Regions from separate parts of the Salicola sp. AFF1 genome, predicted to be linked through region 1. Evidence: riboswitches for the same ligand, from Rfam matches in the RefSeq annotation. Region 1 holds a riboswitch; the other holds the start of a gene.

Region 1 (4,156 bases):
TTGAAGTTCACTTCCTGGGGCACCAGCCCCACCCGGCGGCGGGCGGCAACGGGGTCGCGCTCCGGATCGTGGCCGAAGAGCCGCACGGAGCCAGCCTCGATCCGTACAAGCCCGGTCATTAGCCCGATCAGGGTGCTCTTGCCCGCGCCGTTGGGGCCGAGCAGGCCCTGGAAGGCACCGCGTTCGACGCTCAGGTCCACACCGTCCAGCGCCGCCTGCCCCCCTTTGTAGGTCTTGCGCAGTCCCTGGAGTTCAATGGCCGCGCTCATGCCACCCCCTCGGCAAAGCCGATCAGTTCGCCCCGGCGGCTCACGCCGCACACCGTCAGGTGCGGGTTATCAGGGAGGTAGTCACGCATCCGGGCCAGGCCCATGCCCGCCACCCGATCGCCCAGCGGAACGCCTGCCTGCTGGCAGGCTTCCAGTGCCTCGATGCTGGTATTGGCGGTGCGGACCCAGTCAGCCAGTTCCGTGCCGGCACCGGCGGCCAGGGCCTGGTCGGCGATGAAATCAAAATCGATGGCGCAGCGGGCACTGTGGGTATCCGGCTCACCAGCGGCGAACTTGCTGAGCTTGCCAAAGCCACTGGCGAGCGTCACGCGCGGCAACGGGTGCTTTTTCAGATACTTGAGCAGGGCCCCGAACATGTCCCCCATTTCCACAATGGCGCCTTCCTCAAGGCCGAAATGGGAGCGCATGAACGATTCGCTGGTGCCACCGGTGCAACCGGCAATATGGGTGAGGCCATTGGCGCGCGCCACATCCACCGACTGGTGAATGGAGGCGATGAACGCGGAGCAGGAGAAGGGACGCACAATGCCGGTGGTGCCGAGCACCGACAGGCCCCCTTCAATGCCCAGCTTGGGGTTCATGGTATTGCGGGCGATGGCCTCGCCGCCGTCGATGCCCACGGTTACGCGGAAGCCCCCCTCGTAGCCGGCGTCCGAGGCAACCGCTTCCAGGTGCTCCGTGATCAGCCGCCGGGGCACCGGGTTGATGGCGGGCTCGCCCACGGCCACCGGCAAGCCCGAACGGGTCACGGTTCCGACCCCCTCGCCCGCTTGGAACCGCACCCCCGGCTCACCCACCAGCTCCAGGCGGACCCAGAGGCGGGCGCCATGGGTCGCATCCGGGTCATCGCCCGCATCCTTGATCACGCCAGCGGTGGCGCTGGTACCAGTGACATTCAGGTCCTCAATGGTCATGAGCGGCTCCTGGCCACGCGGCAGGCGGATGCGCACGCCACGGTCCTCGGTCCCGGCCAGCAGCGCACGGGCGGTCGCAACCGAGGCCGCGGTGGCGCAGGCTCCCGTTGAGAGGCCCTGACGCAGGGGGCCATTGTGCTCTGGGGTTTCAGGACGCATGGTGGCTTGAGTCGTGGGCGCTTCACCGCCGTGCCGCCCGCACTGACGCGATGGTTTCCCCTGGGCCGGTCTCCGGACTCATGCTGGAACCTGGACCGGTTCGGGCGGATCGCCTTCCCATGATGGTGCCATCACAGTGGCAGGGATGATCCGCGCCCAGCATTCACCGTTGCGGGGGCAGTCCCGGAGTCTCACCGGGTTCCCGTTTCAGCCGGCATCTGAACAAACGCCGGCCACCCAGGGACGAAAGAGGGGTGAATCCTAGAGGATCGGGGCACCCTGGTCAAACCGCCACCAACTCATCCACGGTTTTTGACTTCCGTCACACGATGCCCTAGCCTCCCCAGCGCTTCGGTCAGCGCTCCATAACGAGCGCACGGGAACCCGGTGAGACTCCGGGACTGACGCGCAGCGGTATTGGGGAACGAGGATCACAGGGGGCTACCCCCAGGCACTGTCCAGACCGGATGGGAAGCTGTGATCCAAGGCCTGCGCCCGATTTGGGCGCCCGCCCCTGAGTCCGAAGACCTGCCGAAGCCCGGGCCCCATCAAAGGTGGCCCGGAAGCCGAGCCTTCGCGACTGAGGTATTCGGGCCGCCAACGGACCGGTTGCACCACCGCTGACCCCGCCTGTCGGCCTGCGCCCACGTGAGGGCTCCATCGCTAATGTGCAGTGCATGGAGACCTTGTATGAAACGATTATGCCTACTAGTCACGCTTCTATCCCCAGTATCGGCGCTCGCCGCTGATCACCACATGGCGCTCGATGAGCTGGTGGTTCAAGGGTCTGCCCTTGAGGAAACCCTGCCCTCGGAGTTATCCGACTACGGCGCTGAACTGGAAGTGATCGACAGTGAAGAACTCGACAGGACCGGTGTCAGCGACATTGGCCAGGCTCTTCGGGGTAACGTACCGGGGCTCTACCTGAATCCCAAGACCGGCCGCGGTGATTACGCCAGCATTTCCATCCAGGGCTCGCGTAGCGAGGATGTGCTCTGGCTGGTGGATGGGGTGCGCATCAACAACCGGCTCTTCGGCAGCACCTCGCCACTGGACTCCATCAGCACCCATATGGTCGAGCGCATCGAGATCCTGAAAGGTGGCCAGGGCCTGTTCTACGGCACCCAGGCAGTGGCCGGAGTTGTGAACATTGTCCTGCGTAAGCCCGAAAAGGACTCCGGGGGCAACATCACCGGCGCGCTCGGATCACTGGGCGACCGCCGCCTTGCCGGCCATGTCAGCAATCGCAACGAGTACGGGCGGTGGCTGGTATTTGGCGAACACGACCATTCGGACGGCTACCGCCCCTACCGGGACAGTGAGCTGCTTGAAAGCGCCCGGCGTCAGAAGCGTGGTTTCACCCGCAGCTCCTACGGCGGCCGCTACCTGCTGGATGCGGGCGAAGGTAAGTCATTGAACGCCCTCGTGGTCCGCAACGATGTGGAAGCCGACTTTCCCCGGGGCAACAGCAACTTCAAGGCCGTTAACGACCGCGATGAGAACATTGTTTCCCTGAAATGGGATCATCAGGTGAATGAGCAGAACGGTTATTTCGTCAAAGCCTACTGGCACGACTGGTGGACCGATTACACCCGCCTGAGCATGGACAAGGACGGCACCGTCAACCTCATTAACGATCGGGCCGAATGGGGGTTCGATGACTATGGCGTCAATCTGACCGGTCGCCACACCACGGATGGCGGCTCCCAGCTTCTGGGCGGCGTGGATTACCAGCGCTATCAGGGCGAGGACTATTCGCTGCGCATTGACGGCAAGACTGAGGCCGTTACGGCGGGCTTTGTTCAGTATCGGCCCCACCTGAGTTTCTCGCCCAGTACCCACCTGGCCCTGGGCGCCCGCTACAACCACTCCAACTTCGCCGATGACCACAGCATCTGGAACATCAGCCTGAAGCAGCCGCTCCCCAAAGACCTCCACCTGAAAGCCAGCGTGGGCACCAACTTCCGGCTGCCCTCGGCCTTTGAGATGTTCGTGATTGACGAGGACTTCCCGGCCGGGAATGAAAACCTGGAACCGGAGGAGAGCATCAACAGCAATGTGTCGCTGACCGGTCACATCGGCAACCCCGTGAAATGGCAACTGGGTGGCTTCTACCGCGAGATCGACAACCTCATCAAGGTTGATGATGGCCAGTACGCCAACAGCAACCAGACGGTCCGGGTCCACGGTGCTGAGGCCGCTCTCAACCTGGGCGGAGACCGTGGCTGGCAGCTGGATCTGGACGCCACCTGGGCCGATGCGCGGGAAGGTGGCAGCGATGAGCAAATCGCCGGCATCCCCGAATGGCACGCCAACGCCACGCTCAGCTGGCAGGGCGACAATCAGGGCTGGGAGCTTAATGCCCGCCACACCGGCGACGTGACCACAAGCACGGCGGACATTGGCAAGCAGTCCTACGGCGACTACACCCTGCTGAGCGCCAGTGCCTGGCGTGAGTTCGGAGCCGATGGCGCTAACCGGGTCACCCTGCGCCTGGAGAATCTGAGGGATCAGCAGTACGCCAACGGCGTCGCTCAGGTAACGCCCCCGAATGGCGAGCCGTACCGTCAGGACACCCTGGGCCCGCCCCGCAACGTCCAGCTTGAGTACAGCCGGAGCTTCTGATGGCGAGCCGGCTCAAGAAACGGACCCTGCGCTGGCTCATCCCGGTTCACCGCTACCTCGGGCTCGGGATGAGCCTGATCCTGCTGCTGTGGTTCGCCTCGGGCATCGTCATGATGTTCGAGGGCTACCCACGGACCCCGGCCAGTGATCGCATGGCGTGGCTCGCCC
Region 2 (4,156 bases), on a different contig from region 1:
TAATGCAAATGGCAATCGTTGTTATAAGTCGTTTCATGGCGTTCGGGGTCCTGTCGTTATTATTGATCTGCGCCGGCTTCCTACCGGCGCCCTGATTATGAGACCTGATGCCTTTCTGACCCATCCGACCGGAGAATCAGCCAGACAAGACACTGACGAATGTAGGAACTGCCGGTTTTGACGGCAATCGAAAAAACAACATGGCGTTATTCGTCGATCAAATCAGCTCCTTTACCGTTGATCCGAACGATCCCTGATCGGCGCCTCAGGGCGCTGTAGAGGCGCTCCGCACTATCCGGATCGGGCATTAACCATCGCCTGGAAGGCTGGGTCGGGGTTTGCAAAAGTGGTCTGAATTGTTTAGAAGTATAGGGGCGGTCGGCATGAAAAAATTCTAGTGAATTGCTGGAGGTAATAGGGATATCGGTTTTTGAGTGAATGGAACTTGACTGGGGCTACCGCTTAAACGGAAACCGGCACTAACGAACAAGTGGCTGATAAGAATGTCTTAACGGATGGCGTTTCCGGGAAGATGAAAGGCACTTGTCGGTTTAGGGCTGTAACCGCTATAGGAACGCAGTTCGAGATAGTGATCTGGAGCTGACTTAATGGAACGTAAGTGTTGACAGAAACTGAAAACACTTCAGCCAAAGAGAAAACCAAAAATGAAAAAAACCATGATCGTATCCGCTGTCGCTGCGGCGACCTTCTCTGGCTCTGCTGCAGCGATGACCGTTGAGGAATTGGCGGCCAGCATGGACTCCATGCCAACGTTGTACGGTAATATTCAGCTGGTTAACCGCTACGTCGATTCTGACGTCAACAGTGTCACCAACGACGGGCTAAAGGACAACGGCTCCACCATCGGTCTGAAGCACGAGAGTGAAGTGGCACCGGGCATTACTGCGTTCGGAAAGATTGAACTTGAGGGAATCAGGGCGGACGATAAGGAAAGCGGTAGTTCAGGCCTGGACGATCTGGATGAAGCCTATATCGGTATCAAGGGTGAGACATTTGGCAGGATCTGGGTCGGGTCTGATGATTCACAGTATGAAGCACTCGTTGGTGACTATGGTAACTGGATCTATGAAGTGGGTCTGAATAACCTGTATGCGAGTTATACGACCGCTGAAAATGACCTTGTACAGTATGTTTCTCCCAGTTTTGGTGGGCTGACTGTTCACGGTGTCGTTCAGGTCAATGGCATGACCGACTCTGGCAACGGCGATCCTGAGCAGGATGCGAGTCACCCTTATCAGCTGGGTATGAAATACTCCATGGATCCTGTGACTGTGGCAGTGGCTATGGATTCCAACGATGGAACTGGTAGGACAGGTCATTATCTAACCGATCAAAGCAATGAAAACAGCTATGGTCTGAGTGTTGCTTTCGACGTTAACGAGAATCTGACATTGGATGCCTATTACGACAGGCGTAAGGGGCAGGATGCCTATGTCAATGATGGGTCATCCATTGAGCTTGGTGCTGAAAATGGTCAGGACCTGTTCGGTGTCATGGGTCATTATACGATGGGCGCCAACTCGTTCCGTGCATCCTATGAGTCTGCTGAAGCAGATACATCGGACGACGAAAGTGATGTCATCACCGTTCAGGCCAAGCGCAACGTGAACGACAACATGTACGTTTACGCGGAAGCCCTGCAGCGCAACAATGAAGACGTTGGTCTTGACGAAGAAATTAATGAGCTGAATGTTGGCGCTGTCTACTACTTTTGATATGGCGTCACGGGGTCGGGGCAATTCAGATTCAATACCGGTCTGATCGGAATCAGTCAGCCAATTCGGGGTCATTGCCTGCCCGCCAGCGTGGTAGGGTAGGCGGCTTGCCTTTAATAGCCATGGAGGATCCTGTTATGGCCAAGGGGTCTCGTATTGCCTCGCCCTGCGTCGGCGTTTGCCGTCTCCAGAATGAGTCCTGTATCGGTTGCGGCCGGTCCCGGGACCAGATTGTCCGGTGGTCGTCGATGGCTGCCGACGAGCGTGATTCCGTAATGCGGGCGCTTGGTTCCCGTTGCGGTGACTGTGGCCGGGTGCTGCCCGTGCCCGAGGGCGGTACCCCGGCGCAGTGCCCGGACTGTGCCACCCATTGCCCGGCCCCGTCAGTGGGGTAACAGGGCACAATGGGGCGGCAATCGGCCACGCGCATCTGGTGCCGCGCATCGGGTGCAGGGCCCATGAATCCCTCGCCGGGGCGTTGCGCTTTGTCCGGTAAATGAGTAAGGTAATCGCTCAGAAAACAGGTGCCCCGTCAGGGGATAATCGGGAAGTATGGTGCGGCCCTTGAGGCCAATGCCATCGCTGCCCCCGCATCGGTGATAAAGGCGTAGCCTGCGAATACCACTGGTTCCATACCGGGAAGGTGCAGGCGAAGACAGCCAGGCTGGCTGTCTCCTTTTGAGCCCGAAGACCGGCCTGTTTTTGGTATTTCATCCACTAAGGGTGCGGCGGGCACTCAGGGAGTAAAACAATGTCGGTCTATTCCTCCTATACGACCGGGGCGGACTCCGCTTCGGCATCCCAATCCTCTTCGCTCCTCCAGCAAGGTGCCGTCCTGCTGTTTGGCGTTGTCATCCTCTTTGGCGTGGGCTTTCTGCCCATGGAAGCGGTGCACAACGCGGCGCACGATACGCGGCACAGTTTCGTCTTCCCCTGCCACTAAGGGGCAAGCCGCTCATTGGGTTGGTATTAACCGCCCGGTGATTGTGTCTGAACAGCACGAACCATTGATTGCCGGAGGAAAACGGAATGTTTCGATCCTTTATTCTGAGCGCCTGTCTGATTGGCGCAGTTGCTGGCGTATTGCTGACCGCCATCCAGTCCTTTGGGGTTACCCCTATTCTTCTGTCGGCCGAACAGTTCGAAGGCGCTGCGGCGCAACCGGAAGCGGCTGACGCCCATGGCCATGAGCACGACCATAGCCATGGGGGGCATGCGCATGGCGGGGATGGCTGGGCGCCTTCGGATGGCGGTGAACGCCTGTTCTTCACGGGGCTGTCCAACGTGCTCGCGGGCGTTGGTTTTACGGCCGTCATGCTGGTGCTCATGAACCAGCTGCATGAACGCGGACGTTTGAGGCTGACCCCGTTGCATGGGCTTTTGCTGGGGCTGGTTGGTTACCTGGTGGTGTTTGTGGCGCCCTCGCTGGGGCTTCCTCCCGAGGTCCCCGGGGCGAACAGCGCGGCGCTGGCGACGCGTCAGTTGTGGTGGGTCACGACCGTGATCCTGGCTGCCACGGGGCTGGGGCTGCTGTGCCTGGCGTCCGGCTGGAAAAGGGCGCTGGGGCTGCCGTTGCTGGGTCTGCCCTATCTCTTTGTCCCGGCACACCCTGAAGGCCCCTTGTTTTCCCATCCCGACCCGGAGGCGGTCTCGACGCTGCATGCGTTGCATCACGATTTTATCTGGGCGACCGGATTAACCAACCTGGCGTTCTGGCTGGTGGTCGGCCTGGCCTGTGCGCTGGTGCTCAGGCGGATTGCCGGGAACCGGTCCAACGACCCTGAAGACGCGGCCGCGTGAATGCCCTGATGGCCCGTCGGCGGTTTGAACCCGCCGGATGAGGTCACTGTCGCCTTTTGCGATAAGAAGGGCTGGTGGACTACCCCGTGCCGCAACGGTGCTTGATCAAGATGCCATCGAGGCCCGATATGAGCGTTGCGCTCTGGATGTCCTCCGTGGCCCGCAATCGGCGCTCTACGGCCCCAACATCATCGGTGGGGTGATCCTCATGATCACCGAGGGGTCGAAGAGCCTGGCCTTTCAGACGAACTAGCCCTGGACGCCGGCACCCGGCTCGGTCGCAGTGGTGTGCGCAATGCTATACGCCAGGCGCGGCGCCAGTATGGCCACACGCGCTTGCTTGAACGATGGAGTGCCGTCTTTGACGATGCAGGTTGATGAGAACGTATCCATGCCCGTCTTCCCGTTCACCGCTGTGGTGGGACAGGACAATCTGAAAATGGCCCTGATCCTGGCGAGTATTGAGCCACGCCTGGGAGGGGTCCTGATCAGCGGGCCGCGTGGCTGTGCCAAGTCGACCCTGGCGCGTGGTCTGGCACGGTTGCATCCCGGCGGGGAAGGGCGCTTCGTGACGCTGCCGCTGGGCGCCACGGAGGAACAGCTCACCGGCAGCCTGGACC

The links. Region 1 has a riboswitch for cobalamin ahead of AC1RQI_RS13550 (TonB-dependent receptor plug domain-containing protein). Riboswitches for the same ligand answer to the same signal wherever they lie in the genome.
Region 2: it holds a riboswitch for cobalamin, as region 1 does, so the genes downstream of both, AC1RQI_RS01510 (CbtB domain-containing protein) here and AC1RQI_RS13550 (TonB-dependent receptor plug domain-containing protein) in region 1, are expected to answer to the same signal.

What each region holds. Positions count from the first base shown of each region.
Region 1 covers NZ_JBXAYL010000023.1:11,521-15,676, reverse strand. Annotated here, with positions in the region: gene AC1RQI_RS13560 (ABC transporter ATP-binding protein) at 1-269, opposite strand, end outside; gene AC1RQI_RS13555 (cobalt-precorrin-5B (C(1))-methyltransferase) at 266-1,363, opposite strand; cobalamin riboswitch at 1,410-1,619, opposite strand; cobalamin riboswitch at 1,699-1,913, shown strand; gene AC1RQI_RS13550 (TonB-dependent receptor plug domain-containing protein) at 2,054-3,988, shown strand; gene AC1RQI_RS13545 (PepSY domain-containing protein) at 3,988-4,156, shown strand, end outside.
Region 2 covers NZ_JBXAYL010000002.1:29,660-33,815, forward strand. Annotated here, with positions in the region: gene AC1RQI_RS01495 (ABC transporter substrate-binding protein) at 1-37, opposite strand, end outside; gene AC1RQI_RS01500 (porin) at 666-1,736, shown strand; gene AC1RQI_RS01505 (DUF1289 domain-containing protein) at 1,874-2,131, shown strand; cobalamin riboswitch at 2,242-2,450, shown strand; gene AC1RQI_RS01510 (CbtB domain-containing protein) at 2,488-2,679, shown strand; gene AC1RQI_RS01515 (CbtA family protein) at 2,766-3,536, shown strand; gene AC1RQI_RS01520 (hypothetical protein) at 3,634-3,789, shown strand; gene AC1RQI_RS01525 (AAA family ATPase) at 3,904-4,156, shown strand, end outside.